Regions from separate parts of the Pseudomonas sp. Tri1 genome, predicted to be linked through region 2. Evidence: predicted binding sites of a transcription regulator. Region 2 holds the regulator's gene; each other region holds the start of a gene.
The links. Region 2 encodes FliA, which starts transcription of late flagellar genes. Its sites were predicted from a motif close to CTAAAGTTTNNNNNNNNNNNGCCGNTAA; they were not measured.
Positions count from the first base shown of each region.

Region 1: the regulator FliA is predicted to act here: its motif matches at 1,491-1,518, upstream of J9870_RS00820 (methyl-accepting chemotaxis protein).
Region 3: the regulator FliA is predicted to act here: its motif matches at 1,344-1,371, upstream of J9870_RS16145 (methyl-accepting chemotaxis protein).

Region 1 is NZ_CP072913.1:171,904-175,480, forward strand. It holds gene J9870_RS00810 (AraC family transcriptional regulator) at 1-92, opposite strand, end outside; gene J9870_RS00815 (fatty acid desaturase) at 193-1,266, shown strand; gene J9870_RS00820 (methyl-accepting chemotaxis protein) at 1,628-3,508, shown strand.
Region 2 is NZ_CP072913.1:1,824,461-1,828,037, forward strand. It holds gene fleN (flagellar synthesis regulator FleN) at 68-898, shown strand; gene fliA (RNA polymerase sigma factor FliA) at 895-1,638, shown strand; gene J9870_RS08100 (chemotaxis response regulator CheY) at 1,805-2,176, shown strand; gene J9870_RS08105 (protein phosphatase CheZ) at 2,195-2,980, shown strand; gene J9870_RS08110 (chemotaxis protein CheA) at 3,011-3,577, shown strand, end outside.
Region 3 is NZ_CP072913.1:3,792,698-3,796,274, reverse strand. It holds gene J9870_RS16145 (methyl-accepting chemotaxis protein) at 1-1,285, opposite strand, end outside; gene J9870_RS16140 (hypothetical protein) at 1,451-1,597, opposite strand; gene J9870_RS16135 (hypothetical protein) at 1,748-1,936, shown strand; gene J9870_RS16130 (fe2+ zn2+ uptake regulation protein) at 1,946-2,326, opposite strand; gene J9870_RS16125 (acylase) at 2,623-3,577, shown strand, end outside.

The DNA of each region.
Region 1 (3,577 bases), 1.7 Mb from region 2:
TCCAGGCACAGGGCATGGCTGTCCAGGCCCAACGCATCGAGCTGTTTGCGCAGCGCACGGGTCCAGCTGGCGAGGGAGGTCGGTTCAGTCATGACGATTGGCGCTTGCGGTCAACAGGTTGGCGTTTACGGCTACCACCCGAGGGGACAACGCCCGGCAGGATGAGCACATCGATAACAGAGGATGTAAGCCATGCAAGGCACTTGCGCAAGCCCCGAACGATTGAATGCACAACAGCGAGCCGCCCATATTCGCCAAGTGGTCCTGGCCCGGGGCGAGCAATTGCGTCAGCGCTACCCGATTTTGCGCCACCAGGATGCACTGGGTGCGGGCATCCTGGCGTTCGCCCTGGCCGGGATGATCGGTTCGGCGCTGCTCTACATCAATGGCCATCTGGCCGGGTGGGCGTGCCTGCTGCTCAACGCTTTTTTCGCCTCACTGACCCACGAGCTGGAGCATGACCTGATCCACAGCATGTACTTTCGCAAGCAGCGCCTGCCTCACAACCTGATGATGGGGCTGGTGTGGCTGGCACGACCCAGCACCATCAACCCATGGATCCGCCGCCACCTGCACCTCAACCATCACAAGGTCTCCGGCAGCGAGGCCGATATGGAGGAGCGCGCCATCACAAACGGCGAGCCTTGGGGGCTGGCGCGGTTGCTGATGGTCGGCGACAACGTGATGTCGGCTTTCATCCGCCTGCTGCGGGCCAAGACCTGGGCGCACAAGCGCAGCATCCTCAAGCGCACGCTGAAAGTGTACTTCCCGCTGGCGCTGCTGCACTGGGGCGCCTGGTATGTGTTCCTCGGTTTTCATGGGGCCAACGGTGTCGCCAGCCTGCTGGGCACGTCGATTGACTGGTCGACGACTACGCTGGCGACGATGCAGGTGATCGACATCGCCGCAGTGGTGATCATCGGCCCGAACGTGCTGCGGACTTTTTGCCTGCACTTCATCAGTTCGAACATGCACTACTACGGCGACATCGAGCCGGGCAACGTCATCCAGCAGACCCAGGTGCTCAACCCGTGGTGGCTGTGGCCGTTGCAGGCGTTCTGCTTCAACTTCGGCAGCAGCCACGGGGTCCATCATTTCGTGGTGAAGGAACCGTTCTACATCCGCCAACTCACGGTGCCGGTGGCCCACAAAGTGATGCGCGAGATGGGCGTGCGGTTCAATGATTTTGGGACGTTTGGGCGGGCCAATCGGTTTGTGGGCGAGAAAGGGCCGGTGACGGAAGAGGTGAATACGGTACGGGTTTGAGACGGCTATTGAAAAAGCTCTTCGGCAAGCCCCGATATTTCAACCAAATCTGAATCCTGTGGCGAGGGAGCAAGCCCTCGCCACAGATTGTTGCAACCGGCCACTCACCTCGGCGGCCACGCTTCGTTCGCCCTTGGGCAGTCCCTCAGGCCTCCCGGCTGCATTCCAACGCATCCCATGGAAGCGTCTAATCTTCTCCTCTCGTCGGCCAACATCATAAAACCCTAATTTTTTCCAACGGCGTGCCGACAGATTGGTATGCGTGCACCAAAGTGGAGCGGGTCAAAAGCCTGCTCGCGCTTTTACATGAAATGTTGCAACCGGAATGCACCCCCACTCCCTGCATAAGAAGCCTAACTAAATGAATCTAAAGTTCAGCCACAAAATCCTTCTTGCCGCCTCCGGTGTCGTGGTTCTGGCTTTTGCCCTCTTTACGCTCTACAACGACTATTTGCAGCGCAATACCATCGGCCGCAGCCTCGAGTCATCCATCGAGCAATCCGGTGACTTGACGGCCAGCAGCGTCCAGAACTGGATGAGTGGCCGGATCCTGGTGCTGGAAAACCTGGCGCAGAACATCGCGCATCAAGGTGCCGGTGCCGACTTGCCGGGGCTTGTCGATCAGCCGGCACTGACGTCGAATTTCCAGTTCACTTACGTGGGCCAGACCAACGGCGTCTTCACCCAACGCCCTGACGCAAAAATGCCCGACGGCTACGATCCGCGCCAACGTCCTTGGTACAAACAGGCCGTCAGCGTCGACAAAACCATGCTGACCCCGCCCTACCTGGCGGCGGTCGGCGGCCTGGTGGTGACTATCGCTTTGCCGGTGAAGCACAACGGCGAACTGCTCGGCGTGGTGGGCGGCGACCTGAGCCTGGAAACCCTGGTGAAAATCATCAACTCGGTGGATTTCGGCGGTATCGGTCATGCGTTCCTGATCAGCGGCGACGGGCAGGTGATCGTCAGCCCGGACAAGGACCAGGTGATGAAGAACCTCAAGGACATCTACCCTGGTACGCCGGTGCGCATCGGCAAAGGGACTCAGGAAGTTGAGCTGAACGGGAAGGACCGTATTCTTTCGTTTACCCCGGTCACTGGCTTGCCGAACGCCGAGTGGTACATCGGCCTGTCGATCGACAAGGAAAAAGCCTACGCACCGTTGAGCCAGTTCCGTACGTCTGCGTTGATTGCGATGTTTGTCGCGGTAGCGGCCATCGCGTTACTGCTGAGCATGTTGATCCAAGTATTGATGCGTCCATTGACCACCATGGGGCGCGCCATGCAGGACATCGCCCAGGGCGAAGGCGACCTGACCCGGCGTCTGGTCGTGCAGGGCAAGGATGAATTCGCGGTGTTGGGTGGTTCGTTCAACCAGTTCGTGGAGCGGATTCACGCTTCGATCTCCGAAGTGTCTTCCGCCACACGGCAGGTGCATGATTTGTCCCAGCGGGTGATGACGTCGTCGAACGCCTCGCTCATCGGCTCGGATGAACAGAGTGCTCGCACCAATAGCGTGGCTGCGGCCATCAACCAGTTGGGCGCCGCGACCCAGGAAATCGCCCGCAATGCCGCCGATGCCTCGCAACATGCCAGCGGTGCCAGCGAGCAGGCCGATGATGGTCGTCAGGTGGTGGAAAAAACCATTCACGCGATGACCGAGTTGTCGCAGAAAATCAGCCTCTCGTGCACTCAGATCGAAACCCTGAACGCCAGCACCGACAACATCGGGCACATCCTGGATGTGATCAAGGGCATTTCCCAGCAAACCAACCTGTTGGCCTTGAACGCGGCTATCGAAGCGGCCCGGGCCGGTGAAGCCGGACGTGGTTTTGCGGTGGTGGCCGACGAAGTGCGCAACCTGGCGCATCGCACCCAGGAGTCGGCGGAAGAAATCCACAAGATGATCACCTCGCTGCAGGTCGGTTCCCGTGAAGCGGTGACCACGATGAACGCGAGTCAGGCCTCCAGTGAAGAAAGTGTGGAGGTGGCCAACCAGGCCGGTCTGCGGCTGGTCAGCGTGACGCAGCGAATCGGTGAGATCGACGGCATGAACCAGTCGGTGGCCGCCGCGACCGAAGAACAGACCGCTGTGGTGGAAACCCTCAACATGGACGTCAGCCACATCAACCTGTTGAACCAGCAAAGCGTGGCCAACCTCAACGAAACCCTGAAGGATTGCGATGCGTTGTCGCAGCAGGCCAATCGGTTGAAGCAGTTGGTGGACAGCTTCAAGATCTGAGGCCTCAGTCGACATCACCGCAAGCTGAGCCACCGCCATCGCGAGCAAGCTCGCTCCCACAGGGGATTG
Region 2 (3,577 bases):
GTTCCGAATGTGAACGCGCAGCCAGTAATGTGGCCTCCGTCTAAGTAAGACAAGGTAAAGAACGAACATGGGCAGCATGCATCCCGTACAGGTGATCGCGGTGACCGGCGGCAAAGGTGGCGTCGGGAAGACTAACGTGTCAGTGAACTTGTCCCTGGCTCTGGCAGAGCTTGGCCGACGGGTCATGCTGCTGGACGCCGACCTGGGCCTGGCGAACGTCGATGTGCTGCTGGGGCTAACCCCCAAGCGCACGCTGGCGGACGTGATAGAGGGCCGCTGTGAACTGCGCGACGTGCTGCTGCAGGGACCGGGCGGGATTCGTATCGTACCGGCTGCCTCCGGCACCCAGAGCATGGTTCACCTGACCCCGGCCCAGCACGCGGGCCTGATCCAGGCATTCAGCGACATCGGTGACAACCTCGATGTGCTGGTGATCGACACCGCTGCCGGTATCGGTGACTCCGTCGTCAGTTTCGTGCGCGCGGCCCAGGAAGTGTTGCTGGTGGTCTGCGACGAACCGACCTCCATCACCGACGCCTATGCCCTGATCAAACTATTGAACCGCGACTACGGCATGAACCGCTTCCGCGTCCTGGCCAACATGGCCCAGAGTCCGCAGGAAGGGCGCAACCTGTTCGCCAAGTTGACAAAGGTCACGGATCGTTTCCTGGACGTCGCCCTACAATATGTCGGCGCTGTGCCCTACGACGAAAGCGTACGCAAGGCCGTCCAGAAACAACGTGCCGTTTATGAAGCCTTTCCCCGTTCCAAATGCGCGCTGGCGTTCAAGGCTATCGCCCAGAAGGTGGATACCTGGCCACTGCCGGCCAACCCTCGTGGGCATCTGGAGTTTTTCGTCGAGCGTCTCGTGCAACAAACAGCAGGGCCCGTGTTATGACAGCCAGCGGTTACAACCATCTCTACAAAAAATCGGCACGGGACGCCCAATATGAATTGATTGAGCGTTATGCACCCCTGGTCAAGCGCATCGCCTATCACTTGCTGGCGCGGTTGCCGGCCAGTGTCCAGGTCGAGGACTTGATCCAGGCGGGCATGATCGGCCTGCTCGAAGTGTCGAACAAATACGACGCGAGCAAGGGCGCCAGTTTCGAGACGTATGCCGGTATCCGCATTCGTGGGGCGATGCTCGATGAAGTCCGCAAGGGCGATTGGGCGCCGCGTTCGGTGCACCGCAATACCCGCATGGTCAGTGACGCGATCCGCGCTATTGAAGCTAAAACCGGGCGTGACGCTAAAGATCACGAGGTTGCGGCCGAACTCCAGTTGAGTCTCGACGATTATTACGGGATTTTGAACGATACCTTGGGCAGTCGCCTGTTCAGTTTCGATGACCTGTTGCAGGACGGCGAACACGAAGGGCTGCACGAGGATAACGCGAGTGCTCACATGGAGCCGTCGCGTGACCTGGAAGATGAGCGTTTCCAGAGCGCGCTGGCGGATGCGATTGCCAATTTGCCGGAGCGTGAGCGACTGGTCTTGGCGCTGTACTACGACGAAGAGCTGAACCTCAAGGAAATCGGTGAGGTCCTGGGGGTCAGCGAATCGCGGGTCAGCCAGTTACACAGCCAGTGCGCGGCCCGTTTGCGGGGGCGTTTGGGGGAGTGGCGAGCGCGCTGACAGCTGTGTGGGAGCACTGCGAACGGGGTTGGTCTGGCATACGTCGCACCAGTCTCCATCCGTGGGGCTCCAGGCCGTTGTCGAGTGTTGTGCCGGATTGATTGAAATGGCGCGTTCAGGTGCTGGACACGTTTAAGACTGCTTGGAGGTCGAATTGGACAAGAACATGAAAATCCTCATCGTTGATGACTTCTCAACGATGCGGCGGATCATAAAAAACCTGTTGCGTGACCTTGGGTTCACCAACACGGTCGAGGCCGACGATGGCACCACTGCCATTCCGGTTCTCAACAGCGGGAGCATCGACTTTCTGGTGACTGACTGGAACATGCCCGGCATGACCGGTATCGACTTGCTGCGCCATGTGCGCGCCGACGAAAAACTCAAGCACCTTCCGGTGCTGATGGTAACTGCCGAAGCCAAGCGCGAGCAGATCATCGAAGCGGCCCAGGCCGGTGTGAACGGCTATGTGGTCAAACCCTTCACGGCCCAGGCGTTGAAAGAGAAGATCGAAAAAATCTTCGAACGCATCGGTTAACGGCGCCACGGGGGAGCTATGGACAACGAATCTTCAATGGGCGACTTCGAATCGACCCTGAAAAAACATGCCCGCGAACTGGTCGACAGCCTTGAAAAAGGCCGCTTTGGCGATGCGGTTCAAATGATCCATGAGCTCAACCAGACCCGTGACCGTGGTCTGTATCAGGAAGTGGGCAAGCTCACGCGTGAACTGCACAGCGCGATTGTCAATTTCCAGATCGACCCGAATATGCCGCAGGCCGAGGAAGTCTCGCAGATCACCGATGCCACCGAGCGTCTGGGTTATGTGGTCAAGCTGACCGAAGCTGCGGCCAACCGCACCATGGACCTGGTGGAAAGCGCAACGCCGCTGGTCAATGGCCTGAGCGACGAAGCCCAGGCCTTGAGCACCGACTGGGGTCGGTTCATGCGCCGCGAAGTAGGGGCTGAAGAGTTTCGGGAGCTGGCCCGTCGGGTCGACGGTTTCCTGACGCGCAGCAGCACCGAGAACCGCGCGGTGGCAAGCAATCTCAACGACATTCTGCTGGCTCAGGACTATCAGGACCTGACCGGTCAAGTGATCAAGCGCGTAACCCAATTGGTCACCGAAGTAGAAAGCAATTTGCTCAAACTGGTGTTGATGGCCAGCCAGGTCGACCGCTTTGCCGGCATCGAACACGACCGTGAAGCGATGCTTGCTGAAAAAGATCCACAAAAACATCTCTCGCAGGGTGAAGGTCCGCAGATTCATGCCGATAAAAGAGAAGACGTTATGTCCGGTCAGGACGATGTGGACGATTTGCTGTCCAGCCTTGGATTCTGAGTTTTAGCCCTGTTTTAGGAGCAGCCATTAATGAGCTTCGGCGCCGATGAAGAGATCCTTCAGGATTTCCTGGTTGAGGCCGGCGAGATTCTAGAGCAACTGTCTGAGCAACTGGTCGAGCTGGAAAGTCGACCCGATGATGCAGACTTGCTCAATGCAATTTTTCGCGGTTTCCACACTGTAAAAGGAGGCGCCGGCTTCCTCCAGCTCAATGAGCTGGTGGAGTGCTGCCACATTGCCGAAAACGTGTTCGACATCCTGCGCAAGGGTGAGCGCCGCGTTGATTCGGAACTGATGGACGTGGTGCTCGAAGCGCTGGATGCGGTCAACAGCATGTTCAGCGAAGTGCGCGAGCGCTCGCCGATCACCGCTGCCACCCCTGAGTTGCTCGCTGCGCTGGCACGCCTGGCCGAGCCACAATCGGCTGACGAATCCGCTCCGGTTGTCGAGACGGTCGTTGAAGAACCGGTCGCCGAGGAGTCGGGCGACATCACCGATAACGAATTTGAACAATTGCTGGACTCGCTGAACGCCGTCAAGGCTGAAGCCGCTGCCCCGCCGGCCCCCGTTGTGCCGGCCACCGAGGCAACTGCTGCT
Region 3 (3,577 bases), 2.0 Mb from region 2:
CAGTGATGGCGGTCACGGTCTGGTCGGTTTCCGAGGCGTGGCGCATCAGGATTTCGCTGGTGTGGGCCGAGGTCCGCTGCAGGTTATCCAGGCTCGACGCCATGGCGCCGGTGGCCTGGGTGACTTCGCTGATCATGTCTTGCAGGTAAGCGATAAAGCGGTTGACGGAGTGGCCGATAGCCCCCAGCTCGTCCTCGGCACGGATGGTGATGCGCCGGGTCAAGTCGGCATCGCCGGTGGACAACGCGTCGATGTTGCCTTTGAGGATCTTCATGCGGTTGGTCAACTGACGGATCGCGTACAACTGCATCAATACCAGCAGAATCACCATCGGAATTTGCAGCAGGCTCAGGGTGCTCAGGACATCGTCGCGCTGGGCGGTGATCAGGCGGGTAGGCAGGGCGGTGGCCAGGAACCACGGCGAACCTTCGATAGGGCGCATGAAAAACGTGCTGGCTTCGCCCTTGTTGTCGAACTCGACCCGTTGCAGTGGCTGGTCACGGTTGGCCAGGCCAGCCTTGACCTGAGCGGCGAAGGGCGAGGTGGCCGCCAGTTCGCTGATATTCTTGAGCACGATCGGGCCGTTGATGCGCGAGCTGTTGCTGATGATCTTGCCGTCTGCTTCGACAATCAGCATTTCAGCGCTCAGGTCCGCTTCCTTGCGCGCCACCAGCTCGTTGAAGAAACCCAGGGTCACGTCGATGGTGGAAACGCCGTAAGGCACGCCGTTTTTCTGGATGGACATGGCGCAGTTGGTACGGGGTTCGGCGCTGGCGTCATCTTTATACGCTGCGGCCCAGGCGCATTTGCCGGCTGGGGTGGCCATCCCGCCCTTGTGCCAGGGCTGTTCGTAATAGTTTGGCGCGGCGTCGCTGTTCCAGAAGGTGTTGACCACCAGTTTGCCGGATGCATCGCGGTGCCAGAATGTGCTGAATTTGTTGCGGCCCTCGGCGCGCTGGTTGGGCAACGGCCAGATCCCGCCGCCGAAGACTTTCAACTCGCCATATTGATCGACAAGTCCGGGTAGCACTTTGTCGATGGCATCGCTGTCGAGCAATGGGATGGTCTGGGTGATGCTGCGTTGCTGCGCCTGTACTTTGTTCAGTTCGCCCTTGATCTGTTCGGCGACTTCGGCGATGCGGTTAAGCACCACTTGTTCCTCGGTCTGGCGTAGTTTGGGTGCGACCAGATAGCTGATGCCCACCACCGTCAGAATTGACAGCACCAACATGAAGATGACCAGGAATAGCGTGTAGCGGGCCTGAATGGTGCGGAATGCGGGCATGTGGAGAGTCCTTGCACGTAGGCGTCGTTCGGAGCAGGAACGATGGGAGATTCTGTTTTTATCGGCCTGTTACGATAGAGCTTGAGTGCCACATGCCTCGCTACATCAAGCCGCCAGGCTCACCTCATTGTCGAACCGCAGCGGCCTGTGGGTTGGCAAGCGCGCTTAACGATGCTGGTCGAAGCCAGGACCAGGACCGGGGCCGCCGCGACGATCATGGTCGCCATGACCACGGTCGTGAGGAAAAAAGAGACAGCCACTCAAGGTCAGGATGGACAGCAGGGGAAGCAACAGGGTCAGGCGACGAAACATAAATAAATCCTCATGATTAAACACCGTGGTTGCGCGAAAACGCTCCTTCGGCTGTACCATGGGACCCCGTTTGCTGCCGCTTATCCCCAAAACAAGGTATGAGCCTGGCAAGCAGGCGGATACAGAACGGATACATTCGGGAAATTGGCAATGACTCATTCGCAACGTTTGAAATATTCGATCCTGATCGTCCTCGTCGTCCTGGCAATCATGCTGGGACTGTCGTGGATGCAAAACAGAGGCATGATCAGCGAGCAGCTGTTTCAGTACGTCGCCATTGCCGTAGCGATCATCGTGGTGGTGATCAATGGCGTGATGCGGCGCAAGGTCAAGCCCTGATCATCGGCGTCACTCCCCTGCCTCGAGTACGGCCATGGCCTTGGGGTCCAGGCAGTAGCTCTTGTCGGGATTGAAGGTGACGACCCCCTCGCTGCACAAGCGCTTGAGTACTTCGCGCACGCTGAGGAAGGACAAAGGAATGTCCAGCCCCAGCAGTTGACTGTGCACGCCCCGCACGCCCAGGCAGCGGTTCTCCTCGGCGGCCTTGAGCAGTGAGTCGATGACTTTGAGGCGAATCAGGCTGGTCCTGAGCCCGTAGCTCTTGAGCAGGCGCCTGATGTGCTCATTGCCGACACGCTCCGCTGGACCGCCGAACAGGTTGTTCGTGGTTGTCATCGAGACGCCGCTCGACTGTGGCTTACCTTCCATTGGCAGTTGCCTGTCATGCATGCAAAAACTCCTTACCAGCCTGTTCAGAAAAGGTCACAAGTACTCTCCTGTAATAGGACGAACGAGGGCGACCAATAATGAGGGCCCTGAGGTGAAAAAAATGTCTGGGGTTTTCATCCGGCGCAGGAAACCCGCTGAAAAGTCATTAATTTTTTTTCATCGGGTTCGTTTTCAGGAAGGGCACATTCCGCTTCGGCAGGGGGGATGTGATTGTCCAGGCGGGCCATGCGGATGTTTTCGCTGTCGCACCGGTCGCCGGCCTGGTTCTGAAGTTTTGCTTGGGAGTGAACGCAAGAATGTCCGGTCAGTTATCGAGGCGTGGCCTCGCAGGCGTGTTTTGGGCGATTAGCCTGGGGCTCAACCCGGTTGCCAGCGCTCAAGGCGATGCAGGCCAGGCCAGTGCCGAGATCGCTCGCACTCGTTTTGGCGTGCCGCATATCCAGGCTCAGAATGAGCGCGGGCTGGGTTACGGCATTGGCTATGCGTACGCCCAGGATAATCTTTGTCTGCTGGCCAATGAAATCGTCACGGTCAACGGCCAGCGCTCGCGCTATTTCGGGCCTGAACAGCTTACGGTCGAGCAGCGGGAGAACCGCGTCAGCGATGTGTTTTTCAGTTGGCTGAACACGCCGCAAGCGGTGTCCGGTTTCTGGCAAACCCAGACGCCTGAAGTGCAGCAATTGATTGAAGGCTATGTGGCGGGCTACAACCGCGCCCTGGTCGAGCGCAAGGCCAAAGGCCTGCCCGAGCAATGCGCGAGCGAGTGGGTGCGCCCCATCACGGCGTTGGACCTGGTCAAGTTGACTCGTCGTCTGCTGGTGGAAGGCGGGGTCGGCCAGTTCGCCGAAGCCCTGGCCGGCGCGCAACCGCCCCAGGCGACGGCCGTCACTGCGGGGCCGGCTGCGAGTTTTGCCGCAGCGGCAACCCGTCAGCAGCGTTTTGCCCTGGAACGCGGCAGCAATGCGCTGGCCATCGGCAGTGAACGTTCGTTCAACGGGCGCGGGATGTTGCTGGCCAATCCGCATTTTCCATGGGTGGGTGGCATGCGGTTTTATCAGATGCACCTGACCATTCCCGGCAAACTGGACGTCATGGGCGCGGCCCTGCCAGGCCTGCCGCTGATCAACATCGGTTTCAGTCAGCACCTGGCCTGGACCCACACCGTCGACAGCTCCAAGCATTTCACCCTGTATCGGCTGCAGCTCGATCCGAAAGACCCGACCCGCTATCTGCTCGATGGCAAGTCTGTGC